Regions from separate parts of the Ralstonia sp. PBBBR1 genome, predicted to be linked through region 2. Evidence: predicted binding sites of a transcription regulator. Region 2 holds the regulator's gene; the other holds the start of a gene.
What was found. The regulator NrdR, encoded in region 2, represses ribonucleotide reductase genes. The targets are predictions, from matches to a motif close to CACNANATNTNGTG.

Region 1 (4,133 bases), on a different contig from region 2:
GAGTGCAGCAGCGGAAATCGCGCCCGTGCTGGCCATCTTGAGGAAGTTGCGGCGGCTGCCGTTGTTTGTGTCGGAAGTCATGTCGGTCTCAAACGCAAGTCGATGGAAAGCCGCGCATTACGGAGCGCAGTGCAGGGTCGGCTTGTTGGCCGGCGGCTGGCCGGGTTGATCCGGCTGGGCGGCGCCGGGGCCCGTACCGGTGCCTGGCGTGCCGTCGTTCGAATCGCCGCCGCAGGCCGACAGCGACAAGGTGGCGGCGCACAGCAGCACGGCGGCCAGCCGGTGCGGCCGTGCGAGAGGGTGGATGCAAGGCTTCATGAGCGGTCTCGTTCGGGTTGGGGGAGGGGGTCAGGGGTTCAGCGACGACAGTGGCTGGTGCGAGCCGTTGATCGTCTTGAGTTCGCCCAGCGTCAGCCGGCGCGTCCACATGGCGAGGTCGTCGTAGGCCATCACGCCCTTGAGCGAGCCCGGGTTGTTGGGCACGTAGTTGTGCGTGGCGTCGTCGTTCATGCCCCAGACCTTGGTGGTCAGGCCGTTGAGCTTGGTGACGTCGGTATTGGCGATGGCCTTGTCTTCCACCTTCTGCACGCCGAGCACCGGGTCGAGGATGTACGCGCTGAAGCGCTTGGCCTGCGCGTCGACCGACAGGGCGAGATAGGCCCACTGGTTGGCGCTGAACTTCATGCCCTGGATGTCGTCGCGCTTGCCGCCGCTGCCGAGGTTGAAGCGCACTTCGCAGCCGCCCCACAATCCGATGGCGATGCCGGCATTGGAGCCGGAGGTGTAGTCCTTGTTGGCGAGGATCGGCTCGCCGGTGCCGTTGCCCTGCGTGCAATCCGACCTGAACCAGAAACCGATGGTGAATTGCGGGCTCAGTGCGATGTCTGCGCCGTTCTGCGTGAGCTTGTAGGCGTCGATGCGCGAATCGACCGACAGGGCCATGCTGCCAAACGGGTCGGCCGCAGCAGAGCCGCCGTCGGTGCCGGCCACCCACGGGCCGATCGTCGAATTGGCTTTACGGTCGGTCGGCGGCAGAGTGTCGAAGCTGTAATACGCGGCCAGGCCGTTGGTGAGCGACGTCGCCAGCGGCGTTGGCGCAACGTAGGCGATCTGCGCAAGCATCGACACCGGCACGTTGTTGCGCACCAGCGTGTAGTTGATGCGGTAGATGCCGCTTGCAGCCGCGATGTTGCTGTCGATGTACTGGGTGGCCGTGGCGGGCAACGTGGCGACCGGCTTGCCGTCGCGCAGCACGGTGATGGGGCCGCTCGCCGCTGTCGGGTTCTGCCAGTTCAGTACCAGCGAGGCGTTGTACGCGCCCACCGTGCTCTGGACGTTGCGCACGCCGACGGCGCTGGCCGTGAGCGCTGCACCGTCCAGCTTGTGGGCGGTGGCCGGCACGGCGGCGTTCAATTGCGCCAGCACGGTCGGCACGATGTCAGCCTCGCTCGGCAGGGCCGCCAGCGTAGCTTCCGACGTGGGCGCCGCCATGCCGGTCTTGCCGAGCACGGCGTTGACCGGCTTGTTCAGGGCGATGAAGGCGGTGCGGTTTTCCAGCGTCGGCGCCGACGTGGTGGCCCCCGTGGCGTCCAGGCCGTGGCTGGTGGTGACGACGACGAGCCAGTCTTCGTTCGGGTTGGCAGCGCGGCGCTGGGCGATGGCCGCCTGCAGCGTGCCGAGCGCCTGGTCGACGTTGGCCAGCGCAGCGGTGTACGCATCGCTTTGCAGGCCCGAAGCCAGCGCGGCGGCGGCCGGCGCGGTGTATTGCGCGAAGACGATGTCGTAGCCGGACTGCACGAGCTTCACGCTGTTCTGCGTCACGCAGGTGTCCACCTGGGCGCAGTCGACGAGCGTGTCAAGGTTGCCGGCTTGCTGATCTGCCTTGAGCAGCGCGGGCAGCGCGGCCGAGCTGACAGCGGCGCCCAGCCGTTGCGTGGTGCCCGCGGCCTTGGCGGCGCTGCGCGCGTAGCTGAACACGCTTGGGGCGGCCAGGGTGGTGATCGTGTCGTCCGTCACGCCATGGCGGTTTTGCCAGGCGCCGGTCAGCACGGTGGCCCAGCTGGGCGTGTCCAGCGGCGGCTGGGCGGTGATGGTGCCAAGCGTCCCGCCGGTCGAAGCCGGCATCACCGCCAGCGCACCCAGGTTCGGCAGGCTGCGCTGCAAGAGCGCGCTCTGCACCTGCGCATAGGTGGCGCCGTCTACGCCGACCACGAGCACCTTCTTGCTGGCGCCGGTGGAGGGCGCGTCCGTGCTGCCCTGGTTGGCGATGGGGCCGCTGTCGCCACCGCCGCATGCGGTCAATGTAGTCGCCAGCGTCGCTGCCACGGTCGTGCTCAGCGCGGCCGTCAGCAGGCGCCGGGCGGGGTGATTCCAAGCCATGTCGATTTCCTCGGTCGTTGTGCGCGGCGCTCGGTGTCCCGCCGCTGTGATTGCGCTCCCTGCAATGCGACCGAAGCGTAGGGTGGGGGGCTGTCGCTCAAGTGACAGCCGCGGCAAGAATGCTGATGCGGCTATTCGGATTTCTTGAGCGGGGAATGTCGGGAAATGCCCCGGTGCGCGGCACGCGTGCACCGGTGCAGTGCGCCGCACACATACCCCTACCGTAGATGAGGTGACGTCTATTGAACTTGCGACGTCGATAGAAAGAATTATTCTGAAGAAACGGTCATTGCGACGCCGCACGCCAGTCCCGCCGACCCTTTGTGCAGACTGGCGTCGCGGGTTTGCGGCACTGCATTGGCGGGTGAAAAATAGCCCTCCGCCCCCACCTGTCAAGTCTAGGCAAATTCGATTGGGCCACTATACTTAGCGTCAATCCCGGAGTTGAACACTAGATGTAGTGGTCGCTTTCCGGGATTCTTATTTCAGCGCCACGCGGGGGCGGGCGTACGGCAGGTCGAGCCGGCGCTTGGGGGCTGAGGAAAGGCAGGGGTCTTTTCCGTCTCATTTCTCCGCGTAGCGCAAGGATTCGCCCAGGGTGTTTCACCATCGGCGAGCCAATAAAACGAACGGTTCAACAGGAGTCCACATGCAGACGGCCCAATCCGAAATCCACTCCGGCACCGCCAATCCTTCGCAATTTGCGCAAAGCGCTGGCGGCACGGCCGTGGCCCCCGGCACCGCTTCCGGCGTCAATCTTGCCGACTACAAGATCATTCGCCGCAACGGCGCCGTGGTCAGCTTCGAGCCTTCGAAGATCGCCGTGGCCATGACCAAGGCTTTCCTCGCCGTGAATGGCGGGCAGGGTGCTGCTTCCGCGCGTGTGCGCGAGCTGGTCGACCAACAAACGCAGAACGTCGTGCGCGCATTGCTGCGCAGCCGCCCGAACGGCGGCACGTTCCATATCGAAGACGTGCAGGACCAGGTGGAACTGGCCCTGATGCGCTCGGGCGAGCACGACGTGGCCCGCGCCTACGTGCTGTACCGCGAGCGCCGCGCCCAGGAGCGCGCGCAAGCCGGCGAAACCCAGCAGCAACCGGCCTTCATCGGCCTGAACGTGACCGACGGCGGCATCACCCGCCCGTTGGACATGGCGGCGCTGCGCAACGTGATCGTCTCGGCCTGCGAAGGTCTGGGCGAAGCGGTGGACCCGGAGCCGATCCTCAAGGAAACGGTCAAGAACCTGTATGAAGGCGTGCCGATGACGCAGGTGTACGACTCGGCCATCCTGGCCTCGCGTACCCTGATCGAAAAGGACCCGGCGTACAGCCAGGTCACGGCGCGCATCCTGCTGCACACGATCCGCCGCGAAATCCTCGGCGAAGAAGTCACGCAAGCGGAAATGAGCACGCGCTACGTCGACTACTTCCCGCAGTTCATCAAGCGCGGCATCAACGCCGAACTGCTCGACGACAAGCTGGCCCAGTTCGACCTGGCCCGCCTGGGCGCAGCGCTGGACGCCTCGCGCGACTTCCAGTTCAACTACCTGGGCCTGCAGACGCTGTACGACCGCTACTTCCTGCATATCAGCGAAACCCGCATCGAGATGCCGCAGGCGTTCTTCATGCGTGTGGCGATGGGCCTGGCGCTGAACGAAATCGACCGCGAAGCCCGTGCCATCGAGTTCTACCAGCTGCTGTCGTCGTTCGACTTCATGTCGAGCACGCCGACGCTGTTCAACTCGGGCACGCGCC
Region 2 (4,133 bases):
GACCAGACACTCGCCATGTTCGAACGCAGCCGCTATACGATCGACCAGATCGATCCCGAAATCTTTGCCGCCATCCAGAAGGAAAATCAGCGTCAGGAAGACCACATCGAGCTGATTGCCTCTGAGAACTACACCTCCCCGGCCGTGATGGCCGCGCAAGGCTCGCAACTGACCAACAAGTACGCAGAGGGCTACCCCGGCAAGCGTTACTACGGCGGTTGCGAATACGTGGACGTGGTGGAACAGCTCGCCATCGATCGCGTGAAGCAGCTCTTTGGGGCCGAAGCTGCCAACGTGCAGCCGAACTCTGGCTCGCAGGCCAACCAGGGCGTGTTCTTCGCCGTGCTCAAGCCGGGCGACACGATCATGGGCATGAGCCTGGCCGAAGGCGGCCACCTGACGCACGGCATGGCGCTCAACATGAGCGGCAAGTGGTTCAACGTGGTCAGCTACGGCCTGAACGCTCAGGAAGACATCGATTACGATGCGCTCGAAGCCCTGGCACAAGAGAAGAAGCCGAAGCTGATCATCGCCGGCGCATCGGCATTTGCGCTGCGCATCGATTTCGAGCGCATCGGCAAGATCGCCAAGTCGATTGGTGCGTACTTCATGGTGGACATGGCCCACTACGCCGGCCTGATCGCCGCCGGTGTGTACCCGAACCCGGTGCCGCACGCTGACTTTGTGACGACCACCACGCACAAGAGCCTGCGCGGCCCGCGCGGCGGCGTGATCCTGATGAAGGCCGAACACGAGAAGGCCATTAACTCGGCGATCTTCCCGGGCATCCAGGGCGGCCCGCTGATGCACGTGATTGCCGGCAAGGCGGTGGCGTTCAAGGAAGCACTGTCGCCCGAGTTCAAGGCTTACCAGCAACAGGTGGTGAAGAACGCTGCAGCCATGGCCGAAACGCTGATGGCCCGCGGCCTGCGTATCGTCTCCGGCCGCACCGAAAGCCACGTGATGCTGGTCGACCTGCGCGCCAAGAAGATCACCGGCAAGGAAGCCGAAAAGGTACTGGGTGATGCACACATCACCGTCAACAAGAACGCTATTCCGAATGACCCGGAAAAGCCGTTCGTGACGTCGGGCGTGCGCCTGGGTTCGCCAGCCATGACCACGCGTGGCTTCAAGGAAGCCGAGGCCGTGAAGGTCGCCCACCTGATCGCCGATGTACTGGACAACCCGCACGACGAGGCCAACATCGCCGCCGTGCGCGCCAAGGTGGCTGAGCTGACCAAGCAGTTCCCGGTCTACGGCTGAGGCATCCGCCGATGGCCGGATCTTCCGGCCACGTAGTACCCTGCCGCGATGCGCCCCGAATTGAATGAGGGGCCATCGCGGCGTTGTTCTTTTAGCGCAGTGCGTTCTTTGAGGTTGCCGAGGAGACCACCGGCATGAAATGCCCCTTTTGCGGCCACGCGGCCACCCAGGTGATTGATACCCGCATGTCGGAAGAAGGCGACACCGTGCGCCGCCGCCGTCGCTGCGAATCCTGCGACCGCCGCTTCACCACCTACGAACGCATCGAGCTGTTCTTCCCGGCCGTCGTCAAAAAGAACGGCAGCCGCGTCGACTACGACCGCAACAAGGTCAAGGATTCCATGCGCCTGGCGCTGCGCAAGCGCCCCGTTTCCGCCGAAGCCATCGACGAGGCCATCGCCCGCATCGAAGAAAAACTCCTCAGCCACGGCGAGAAGGAAATCGGCAGCGACCGCGTGGGCGAACTGGTGATGCGCGAACTCAAGCGGCTGGACAAGATCGGGTACATCCGCTTTGCGTCGGTGTACCGGAGTTTTGAGGATCTGGCTGAGTTTCGGGACGTGCTGGACGAGGTTGCGGCGACGAATGTGCGGAAATAGCACGCACGCGAACGGCTTCTATCGCCGCTGCGCTCCAGCCGACGACTACCAGCAGCTCGATGCCGTAAGCGTGCCCCCAGATACCATTTTATTCCCCGCCTGATCGTAGCTGAAGGTACCGCATGCATCCGTTGCCTGACCGGCCTGCGGAACGGCTTGAATCGTATAGACCGTCTGCGTAGGCACGACAGAGAAGCTCAGAGCGTAGTAGCCGTTGTCTGACTTGGTATTGGCGTAAACGCCGCTGGCGCCCAATGTCGCGCCAGCGTAGGTGTTGCCCAATGAGCGGTATTGCTCCATTTTCTGAGCCACCGCGAGCAATGCCGTTTTGGCATCCGCGCGCCTGGACTTTTGTATGTAGCCGTTGAGCGACGGATACGCCACGACGGCGAGGATGCCCACAATAGCGACCGTGATCATCAGCTCAACCAATGTGAAGCCGCGGGGCAAACGCCGAGAGCGAGAGAGTCCTGTGTTCATTGGAAGTAGATAACTGAAATCGTCCGTTCAGAGGCGTCCTTTGGATCCAGCAGGAAACGAATCTCTTGCCCCAGACGCAACGACGAGAGGCGGCCCTCATCCCCAGCAGGGCCAAATACGCGCACCGCACGACCGACCTGAAGGCGGTTACCCTGCACGTCGATCTCACCTTTATCCAGATTGAGCGCGGTGACCACGCCACGTATCATGCGAGGTGCTTCACTCGCATGGGGCCGCGCCCGACTCGACGCCGGGCTGGGCGTCACGCCACCAGGCTCGCCACCTCCCACCGCCAGCGCACCATATGCTGCATTGCCTGCCAGCACAAAGGTGGCAATCACACATAGCTTCTTCATACCTGCCCCCTCAGTTCAATTGCCGCCATGCAACACGGCCACGGGAACCCTTACCTGCCGTTTCACCAATCACTTGAATGGCACCCGCCGAAGTATTGACGTATTTGTTTTCAAATGGCGAGGCGCCCGGTGCTTGGATGGGCTGCAAAAAGCCCGGAGCAGCGGGAATTGAGCCGACTTGTCGACCACTCGTATTGGCGGGCGAACCGCCATATTGGAGTAGATCCGAGTTGTTGATGACTCCGTCGCCATTGGTATCGAAGGTCGGACTATCCAAACGGTTGCCCGTAAAGACATCCAGCTCCATCACCCAGCCGGTACCCCCGGCGCTGCATTGGGCGGTGGACGGGATGACAGTGTTAAAAATCACACGACCCGAACGAATGGTCGCATCTGTCACAGCACGCTCTCCGGTAGTCGGCAAGTTGATGTACCAACCGAGCTTCGAGCTGTTGTAGGACCCAAGTGCAATTGCATTGTCGCCGGACCGAAGCGCGTCCAAGGTTGGCGCTCCTACGGCGTGTGTCGTGATGCGATACGTGTTGCCGTCAGGACCCGTTGTTGTGCCCAACACCGATTGCTGCTGAAGATTAGACAGGCCGCTGATCGTGGCGCCCTTGTCGATGATGCCGTAGAAGGTCTGTCCAGCCGTCGACGCTGTATCGGTCGTTGTGAAGTACTGCCCCGTGCCGAAGACCAGGAGGTAGTTACCTTGCAAATTTCGAGTCACGTCCGGGCGTACCGTAATCGGCTGCCCCCCCGTACTGAACAACGGCTGCGGACTGCCGGAGGTACCAAATGCAACCCCCCAATTGCTGACCGTGCTGCTCGACAGGTCGAACTTCCACATGTTGCCCGCCAGATCGCCGGCATAAACAACGTCGGCAATGCCATCCCCGTTGGTATCAACGGCGACAGGTCCTGACAGGCCATTTGGCGCAGCAGTAGTGCCAGCGTTCGTATCGATCTTTGCAGTGACCGCTCCGGTTTCTGCATCCAACACAAACAGCACTGCGTGGCCGGTCGTGCTCGCCGCACCATCAGACTGCGTGCTGTTGTAACCATTGGCCACAATAACGGACCACCTTCCGTTGTTTGTTTTGACGATCAACGGTTGGCCAAAGCTATAGCCCATGTCTGCGTCATTCGCGTCGGTGAATTCCCAGCGCGCGACCTGGCTCGCAGTCGACTCGGTGAACTTCGACGGATCGGTGACGTCGAGCGCGAAAATGCCCTGTCCTCCACCGGCCAGCGCGCCTGACAGCAACGTATGCCACCCGCTCTTATAGAAGGTGTCCCCCACCGTGACGGAGCCGTCCGCGAAGTACTGGTGTGTGTATGTCGGAGCGGTCAGCATACTGAGGTTGCTGTAGATGGCCGCCGGAACATAGGCCATCGACTCTTTCCCCGTAGACGCATTGATGCCGTGCAGCAT

Region 1: a site for NrdR is predicted at 2,829-2,842, ahead of CFE42_RS05795 (ribonucleoside-diphosphate reductase subunit alpha). Genes of this name have one in related genera too.

Annotation. Positions count from the first base shown of each region.
Region 1 is NZ_NKIL01000003.1:483,350-487,482, reverse strand. It holds gene CFE42_RS05810 (phosphocholine-specific phospholipase C) at 1-81, opposite strand, end outside; gene CFE42_RS05805 (hypothetical protein) at 118-318, opposite strand; gene CFE42_RS05800 (alkaline phosphatase family protein) at 349-2,379, opposite strand; gene CFE42_RS05795 (ribonucleoside-diphosphate reductase subunit alpha) at 3,029-4,133, shown strand, end outside.
Region 2 is NZ_NKIL01000006.1:206,361-210,493, reverse strand. It holds gene glyA (serine hydroxymethyltransferase) at 16-1,263, shown strand; gene nrdR (transcriptional regulator NrdR) at 1,398-1,862, shown strand; gene CFE42_RS12115 (type IV pilin protein) at 1,908-2,342, opposite strand; gene CFE42_RS12110 (hypothetical protein) at 2,339-2,698, opposite strand; gene CFE42_RS12105 (PilC/PilY family type IV pilus protein) at 2,709-4,133, opposite strand, start outside.